One region of the Paenibacillus sp. KS1 genome, then DNA from elsewhere that is predicted to be linked to it. Evidence: riboswitches for the same ligand, from Rfam matches in the RefSeq annotation. Region 1 holds a riboswitch; the other holds the start of a gene.

Region 1 (4,431 bases):
ATCGAAGTTGGGATAAGCTCTTGAATCTCGATTTCTGGAACATCACATTCAGGTAAGGAATAGGCAATACGCCCAGGATGACTCAATTCAAATATTAGTGCTTGTTCCGGTTTCATACGCAGCTCACCTCCAGCAGGTCAATAAATTGTTCGATGTCTGATTTGGATTTTTTCTCCGTGACCGCAATGAGCATATGTCCTTCCAGTTCAGGATAGAAGCGGCCAAGATCCAAGCCGCCAATGAATCCGTTGTCCAGGAGCAGAGACTGCAATCGATCCATGTCAGTATCTTGCGGGAGACGAAGTACGAATTCATTGAAATAAGGCGCTTGGAACGCTAATCCAAGATTGGGCTTGTTGTTGATGTAAGCAGCTGCATAATGAGACTTCTGTATATTGAGCTTCGATACCTCTTGCATTCCCATCTTGCCCATGACGGACATATAGACGGAAGCAGCAAGAGCAAGAAGTGCTTGGTTCGAGCAGATGTTGGATGTCGCCTTCTCGCGACGAATATGCTGTTCTCTCGCTTGGAGTGTAAGAACAAATCCACGCTTGCCATCCAGATCCTTGGTCAAGCCGACAATTCTGCCTGGGATGCGGCGCATATAGGGCTCTGCAACGGCAAAGAAACCGCATGTAGGACCGCCGTAAGATGCTGCAATGCCAAGCGGCTGGGCATCTCCAACACATACGTCGACACCTAGTTTGCCAGGGCTCTCCAACATAGCAAGACTCAGTGGATTCGTACTCATGATGAGCAGGCCTTTATTTGCATGTGCAATCGGTTCAATGGCGCGCACATCTTCAATGCATCCGAAGAAGTTCGGGGACTGAATCAGTACGGCAGCAGTCTCGTCCGTGACAGCACGCTCCAGCTGAGCAAGGTCAGTCACGCCGTCTTGATATCCAATCTCGACTACTTCAACATTAAGTCCTCGAGCCATTGTGCGAACAATCTGTCTCGCTTCTGGATGGACAGTGCTCGAGATGACAAGCTGCTTGCGCTTCGTTGCGCCAACCGCCAGTGCTCCAGCTTCTGCAAGTGCAGTAGCGCCATCATACATGCTGGCATTGGCAACAGCCATACCAGTCAACTCGCATATATAGGATTGAAATTCAAAGATTGCTTGCAATTCACCCTGACTGATTTCAGGTTGATAGGGTGTATAGGCTGTATAGAACTCTGATCTAGAGACTAGATGCTGAATGACTACAGGGATATGATGATCGTATATTCCAGCACCAAGGAAGCTGGTATGGCTCTCACTGTTAGCATTGCGGGAGGCCAATTCCTTCATATGCTTCATCATGGCTGCTTCATCTAATGGTTCAGACATTGGCAGTACTCCATTGTAACGAATGGAGGCTGGGATATCGCGGAATAGCTCGTCAATGGAAGAGATGCCGATCTGCTGCAGCATGTCAGCCTGATCTTGTTCCGTCACTGGAATGTAACGATGCTTCATGATGGATTCGCTCCTTTGGCAGGGGTCGGGATTCGTTTATAAAATGGAGTCGAGACGACGCGGGCTTTCAACTGCTTGCCGCGAATTTCGACAAGAATTTCTGTATCCAATTCAGAGAATGCGGATTCAATCAAGGCCAGCCCTAGATTGCGCTTTAATGTCGGCGACTGTGTTCCTGTTGTAACTTCTCCGATCACGCGCCCATCTGCAAGCACTGGATAATGGGAGCGAGGAATGCCTTTGTCGATCATCTCAATGCCAACCAGCTTTCGTGCCGGTCCATCGGTCTTCTGCTTCGTTAATGCTACACGGCCGATGAAGTCGCCCTTATCCAGCTTGACGAATCGTGCTAGTCCTGCCTCAAGCGGCGAGATATCGGCTGTAATTTCTTGTCCATAGAGGGGGAGACGTGCCTCGAAGCGCAAGGTGTCTCTAGCACCAAGCCCTGCTGGGAGCAAGCCGAACGGTTCGCCCGCGCGAATCAGTTCATTCCATACGTGTGCTGCATCCTCTACGGACAAGTAGAGTTCGAAGCCATCTTCACCGGTATAGCCTGAGCGAGACAGCAATGTTGATACGCCGCAGACTTGTGCATCTGATAGGAAATGGAATGGTGCGAGCGAATCAATAGGTGCTTCAGTTACCGCAGCAAGAATAGCTTGGGCATTCGGCCCTTGAAGGGCAAGCAATGCTGTGCGATTCGATACATTGGTCAAGGTAACGCCATGAATCAGGTGTTTCTGCAGCCATGCGTAGTCTTTATCGATGTTGGAGGCATTAACAACGAGCATGTAACGGTCGCTCTTCATCTGATAAATGAGAATATCATCGACAACTCCTCCATCAGGGTAGCACATCAGCGTATATTGTGCTTTGCCATCCTCGAGCCGCGATACATCATTTGTTGTCATCTGTTGAAGAAATGTCAGGGAGGCAGGGCCGCTTACGATAAATTCACCCATATGGGAGACATCGAATAGACCTGCATGTGTACGAACTGCTTCATGCTCTCGCTGAATGCCGATAAATTGAACAGGGAGCTCCCAGCCGCCGAAGTCAATGCAGCGTGCACCCGGATAAGCAGAGTATTGATCAAATATTGGCGTTCTCTTCAATTGACTCATGAATTCACCTCGATACGCGTATTTGGACTAATTATCGGTATACGAACATAAAAAGGACAGCCGAAAGAAAAGTGGATGCATCGCATCCTCTCATTCTCTCGCTCTGTCCTTTGTACCTGAGAGTGTCGCCGATTGTCGCAAACAAATTGTTTGTTTCCGTGTCTACCATCGACTTTCCCCTTGGGTGACTGTATTCGTTTTCATGAATAGCAGTGCTCTCCAGAGGTGCGTCCGGTAAAAGTCCTTTTGCCTGAGAGATTCACCCATTCAGGCTTACTCCTTCGGCGCTGCTATGTCTCAGCAGTCTCTCCCTTTACCATCATTCGCCATTTTCAGCTGTCATCTCTACATTAGTTGAGCTTTCCACACTTTGTCAATTGATATTTTCTTCACAACTGATTTCATAGCTTGTCATATTGACAATCATGCATATCTTGCAATAATCTAATGGTGTTATAATTACCCAGTTTAATCGTAATTCGCGAACGAGGAAGGTCGGGAGAGTTTGACAATTGCGATTGTCAACACCGAAGGAGCAAGTTGCCAGCCGCCGATTGGCAATGAATCTCTCAGGTTCCATAACCGCCATTCTGACGCAGCTCTGGAGAGTGCATTTTCTATGCCGCCAAAGGGGTAAGTTCAACCGCAGTTGTGGCTGTGGAGGAACGGGAACTCTCAGGTACCGAGGACAGAGAACAAGGCGACAAGGCCGCTTCCTGTCCATTTTTACGATCTCGATTGGATAGACGGCCTGATGAATGACATTATGAATGAAATGGGGCGTTGACATGAGTGAAGTGAAGAATGGATTGTTGTATAGTGAAGAGCATGAATGGGTAGTTGCCATAGAAGGCAATACGGTACGGGTTGGCATTACAGATCATGCACAATCCCAGCTGGGAGACATCGTATTCATCGAATTTCCGCCAGTAGGAACCAGCTTGTCCGCAGGGGACAGCATGGGATCAATTGAATCGGTGAAGACCGTATCTGAGTTGTACTGTCCGGTATCCGGAACAATTACGAAGGTCAATGATGGATTGGAAGCGTCGCCAGAGCTTGTGAACAGCAGCCCCTACGAAGATGGATGGATTGCAGAAGTTGAAGTAGAAGGCAGCGTTGAGGAAGCTGTGAAGCACTTGCTGAATGCAGAGCAGTACACGAAGCTGATAGATGAATAGTTGAAGGAACAATAGGTTGAGAATCTAAGAACCTGCTGTACCGGTATCATGCTGGTGCAGCAGGTTTTTTCATTTGCTTTCTGACAAATTTCGATAGGATTCACCGCCGAAAAGGAGTACAATATAAGCATCGACAACTAGATGTTGCAATGCTAATAAGAATGCTAGGTGAATGGAATGACAATCGCTTTTTTTGATTCTGGAATCGGTGGAATAACCGTGTTGGCTGAGGCTATGAAGCATATGCCGCATGAACAATATTTATTTTATGCAGATACGCTGCATGTCCCTTATGGGACGAAATCTCAATCCGAAGTAATGCGCCATGTAGATTCAGCTGTGGAAGACATCATGCAGCACAATGTTAAGGCGCTTGTTATTGCGTGCAATACAGCGACAAGCATCGCAGCGTCTGAACTAAGACGGAAGTACGACATTCCGATCATCGGGATGGAGCCAGCAGTCAAGCCTGCCGTGGAAATGAACCGCGACAATGGCAAGCGTGTGCTTGTATTCGCGACAGCTTTAACCTTAAGTCAGAACAAATACCATACATTAATCAGTCGAATTGACGAGGAACATATTGTGGATTCGATTCCCTTGCCGGAATTGGTAGAATATTGCGAGCAGTTAAACTTTGATAAGGGAGTGATAGGAG
Region 2 (4,431 bases), on a different contig from region 1:
TAAGGAAGCAATAGACACCGCCTCTAGGTAATAGGGGCGGTTTTTTTGAGTTGAGATTTCGAAATCTTGCGCTCATATTCGAAAAACGATGTAAATGGAAGGACGGTAAGTATAATAGAGTGATAAATGGTCTGTCCTCATAGCGAGCTGATAAACTGTACCTGTTCAATTGTCGTCTTGGTCGGTAAGCTATTATTCAATTGGAACATCTTTCTTGAATTGAACAGTGGAAGGGAGTTGCTGGATTCCGTATGCTTAGACAGAATCCGATCTTGGATCTATCAACTGAGGAACAGTATATGCTAGGCTCATATACGTTAGAGAAGATCAGTCAGTATCTATCATACACCGACGAGGTAGCAGTTGCCCCTGAATTAATCCCATCAGAGATTGTGCAGTATGCGGAGCAAATTGACTTTGCTGCTCCTGTCAAGCCTCAAACTGCGGTTCAGCATGTTATAGAAGGACTGCGTCGATATCAAGTGCACACAGCACATCCAGGATATTATGGCTTATACAATCCCCGCCCGAACTTTATGGGGATTATGGCAGACACGATAACAGCGGCGTTTAACCCCCAGCTTGCTGCATGGAGTCATGCGCCGCTTGCCGTAGAAATTGAGAATTATGTACTGCGTGAGCTCGCCACTCAATTTGGTTACTCGCGTGATGTTGCTGATGGAACCTTCACGACTGGGGGAGCGGAAGCCAATTTGACTGCAGTCTTAACGGCTCTATCTTATCATTTTCCAAAGTATGCAACAGACGGATTAGCAGCTCGGGAGAAGCCACCCATTCTGTATGCTTCTGAAGAGAGTCATCATTCATTGGTGAAAGCGGCTCGTTCCTGCGGGCTTGGAACGAATTCAATTCGCTCCATTCGTACGAACGATTCCTTGCAAATGGATATTGGAGCGTTATTAGAACAAATACGTATAGACCGCGCGCAGGGTTTTGCCCCATTTCTTATTATTGCTACAGCGGGAACGACGGGAGCCGGTGCAATTGATCCGTTAATGGAAATCGCGGCAGTAGCGGAGCATGAACAGATGTGGCTTCATGTGGATGCTGCTTATGGCGGCGCAATCGTATTGGATTCCGAGCTGTCCTTCCATATGGATGGTATCCAGCAAGCAGATTCAATCGCGTTTGATGCTCATAAGTGGCTGTCCGTTCCGATGGGGGCGGGCATGTACTTCACACGGCATTCACGTATATTGAATGAAACCTTCCGTATAACGGCAGATTATATGCCGAAGGAGGGTGAGGAGCTGCCCACGATTGATCCATATACGCATTCCATTCAATGGTCACGGAGATTTATAGGATTGAAGCTGTATTTATCCCTGGCTACAGCGGGTTGGGAAGGATATCGGGCTGTCTTGCGACATCAAGTTGAAATGGGCAAGCTATTCCGAGAAGAATTAATGCGATCTGGCTGGACAGTTGCCAATGATACCGTGCTGCCTGTCATTTGCTTTCTTGATCAAGAAGCATGGACACGAAACGACCAGGACTTCGCTCTATTTGTGAATCAACACGTATTGAGCACAGGGAAAGTGTGGCTATCCGTATTTACCATTCATGGTGTACCAACGCTGCGTGCATGCTTTACCAATTACGATACGAATGTGCAGAATGTGAGTGAACTCATTCATTTATTAAATGAGGCCAGATCCCTATATTACAGTCACCAAGCACATGTGTGATAGATGGTATGGGATAAATTACAATGCAATGGATCATTGCACAATGATAGTGTGTCTACTATAATGTTACCTACAACTTTATAACTGGATGAAGTTTGCGGGAGATAGACGAATCGTCTAGCCGAAGGGGTAAGCTCTCAGGCGCTTAGACATATCGAACCTTGAGCTCGAATACGTATAAGCAGGACCGTAAATGGACAGGACTCTGGAGAGACTCCATGATTGGGGCACCGAAGGGGCAAGACGAATTTGATTCTCGTGGATTCGTTAAAACTCTCAGGTAAAAGGACAGGGATGCAGAAGCGTAGAAAAATCGTAAGTCATTGGTATGATGATCTTATTTAGGTATGTCACTTACGTCAGGTTATTTATTCTGCACACATGTCCCCAGGGTCAAATCATTCGATTTGACTCTTTTTATTATTCACAAAGAGGGGAACTGATTTGACAATGATGGAACAATGGTTAGACAAATTGAACAACATGGTATGGGGAGCACCGCTTCTTATTTTATTAGTAGGAACGGGAATTTTATTAACGATCCGCTTGGGAGCGCTACAGTTGTTCCGCCTGCCGCTCGCCTTGAAGTTAATATTCAAGTCGAAGAACGAGGGAGAAGGGGATGTATCCAGTTTCGGGGCATTGGCTACTGCGCTGGCGGCGACAATTGGAACTGGTAATATCGTGGGGGTTGCTCTGCAATTAAGGTGGGTGGACCCGGTGCATTATTCTGGATGTGGGTTGCTGCATTCTTCGGAATGGCCACCAAATATGCGGAAGGATTGCTTGCTGTCAAGTATCGCAACATTGATGACAATGGACAAGTGCTAGGCGGTCCTATGTATTATATTGAGAAGGGACTTGGCATGAAATTCAAGCCGCTTGCTGTATTCTTTGCGATTAGCGGAGTACTGGTTGCCTTGCTTGGAATTGGTACATTTCCGCAAATTAATGCGATCGTCACTTCTACAGAAGCAAGCCTTGGTGTACCTGCAGTAGTCACTGCGGCAATCGTGACTATCGTGACCGCGCTTGTTACAATTGGCGGGATTCAGAGTATATCGCATGTGACGACGACAATTGTTCCTGTCATGGCTATTATCTATTTTATCGCGAGCTTTGTTGTGCTTATTGCATTTGCGGATCAGATACCGCACGCACTGTCGTTAATTTTCCAAGGCGCGTTTAATGCAACAGCAGCAGGTGGCGGCTTCTTGGGAGCAACGGTTATGATGGCGATCCGCAACGGGATTGCAAGAGGTGTATTCTCCAATGAATCAGGTCTCGGAAGCGCACCGATTGCGGCCGCGGCTGCGAAGGTGAAATGGCCGGCTGAGCAAGGACTCATATCAATGACCGGAACATTCATCGATACGATCATCGTCTGCTCGCTTACAGGATTAACATTGATTGTAACGGGTGTATGGAATGGCCCAATGGAAGGAGCGGCCATGACACAGGCAGCATTTGATGCTGCGCTGCCATACGGTTCCCTCATTCTTATGTTTTGCTTGATTTTATTTGCATTCACGACGATTCTTGGCTGGAACTATTACGGCGAACGGTGCATGGTTTATTTATTCGGTGTCAAATCGATTCTGCCGTACCGCCTTATGTTCATTGCGATCATTGGCTTTGGGGCATTTATCAAGCTGGATATGATATGGAAGCTTGCTGATATTGTAAATGGATTAATGGCGCTGCCGAACTTAGTTGCACTGCTCGGTTTGTCTGGAGTCGTCGTGTCTGAGACGCGTCTATATTGGAAGCATAGGGAATCCGAAAAATAAATAGAAGCAGGAAGCGATTCCTGTTCTTAAGTAAACTGCCAAATGCATGAAAGTGAACATTTGGCAGTTTTTTTGCGTTTAATGAAACCTTTTGCCTATCTTATGCATCTAATTGACAGTTTGATTCGCGTGTATGGGGTAAAGAAGGGAGTAGAAACGGCTTGCATAGCGATATAGAGACAGAAGTGAGATTGGCTAAGGAAGGTAATAAAGAAGCATTTATTCGACTCATCAAGCAGCATGAAGCCCAAATGTTCAACATGGCCAGGTCGATCGTCAGAAGGGACGAGGATTGTGCAGATGCGATGCAGGAGACTGTGCTCAAGGCTTATCGCGCACTGACAAACCTAAATCATCATGCCTATTTTAAGACTTGGCTCTTTCGGATATTGATCAATGAATGCAATATGATATTGCGGAAGCAGGCTCGCATCATCATGCTGGCTGAACTCCCAGAAGTTGGTGTTGCCACGGCTGAATACAGTGATCATCTTGATTTGCGTCAGGCGATCTATCGGCTTGAGGAAGTATCTCGCAATATTGTTATTTTGTTTTATTTTCAGGATTTGCCTATGCATCAGATCGCCGAGATGATGGATATGTCCGTGGGCGCGGTGAAGACACGGCTGCATCGGGCACGTCACACGCTCGCAGAATGGCTGGATGATACTGAAGAAAGGAAGATGAACGGATGAAAGACATACAACTGCCTATCGATCAGCGACTGGAACAGCTTAGGGAACCATATATTAGCGAGCTGCCAGAATCCGTTCGCAACCGAATGGATCGGACATACCAGATCATCGACGAGATGCTTCCTGGACGGAAGAGAAGAAGTCGGAAGAACCGCTGGCTGCGCAGAGTGTTGATTTCAACAGCGGGTGTAGCGAGCCTCGGGATGGTCATGATCTTCTCGGGTCTTGCCTCTCCAG

The links. A riboswitch is a leader RNA that binds a small molecule or an ion and turns the genes downstream of it on or off. The one in region 1 is predicted to bind glycine.
Region 2: it holds a riboswitch for glycine, as region 1 does, so the genes downstream of both, BBG47_RS16270 (alanine/glycine:cation symporter family protein) here and gcvT (glycine cleavage system aminomethyltransferase GcvT) in region 1, are expected to answer to the same signal.

The regions. Positions count from the first base shown of each region.
Region 1 covers NZ_MAIS01000015.1:39,775-44,205, reverse strand. Annotated here, with positions in the region: gene gcvPB (aminomethyl-transferring glycine dehydrogenase subunit GcvPB) at 1-116, opposite strand, end outside; gene gcvPA (aminomethyl-transferring glycine dehydrogenase subunit GcvPA) at 113-1,468, opposite strand; gene gcvT (glycine cleavage system aminomethyltransferase GcvT) at 1,465-2,592, opposite strand; glycine riboswitch at 2,694-2,817, opposite strand; glycine riboswitch at 2,821-2,915, opposite strand; glycine riboswitch at 3,079-3,187, shown strand; gene gcvH (glycine cleavage system protein GcvH) at 3,381-3,773, shown strand; gene murI (glutamate racemase) at 3,951-4,431, shown strand, end outside.
Region 2 covers NZ_MAIS01000046.1:27,036-31,466, reverse strand. Annotated here, with positions in the region: gene BBG47_RS16275 (pyridoxal phosphate-dependent decarboxylase family protein) at 252-1,709, shown strand; glycine riboswitch at 1,905-2,011, shown strand; partial or broken gene BBG47_RS16270 (alanine/glycine:cation symporter family protein) at 2,154-3,499, shown strand; gene BBG47_RS16265 (sigma-70 family RNA polymerase sigma factor) at 3,661-4,194, shown strand; gene BBG47_RS16260 (DUF4179 domain-containing protein) at 4,191-4,431, shown strand, end outside.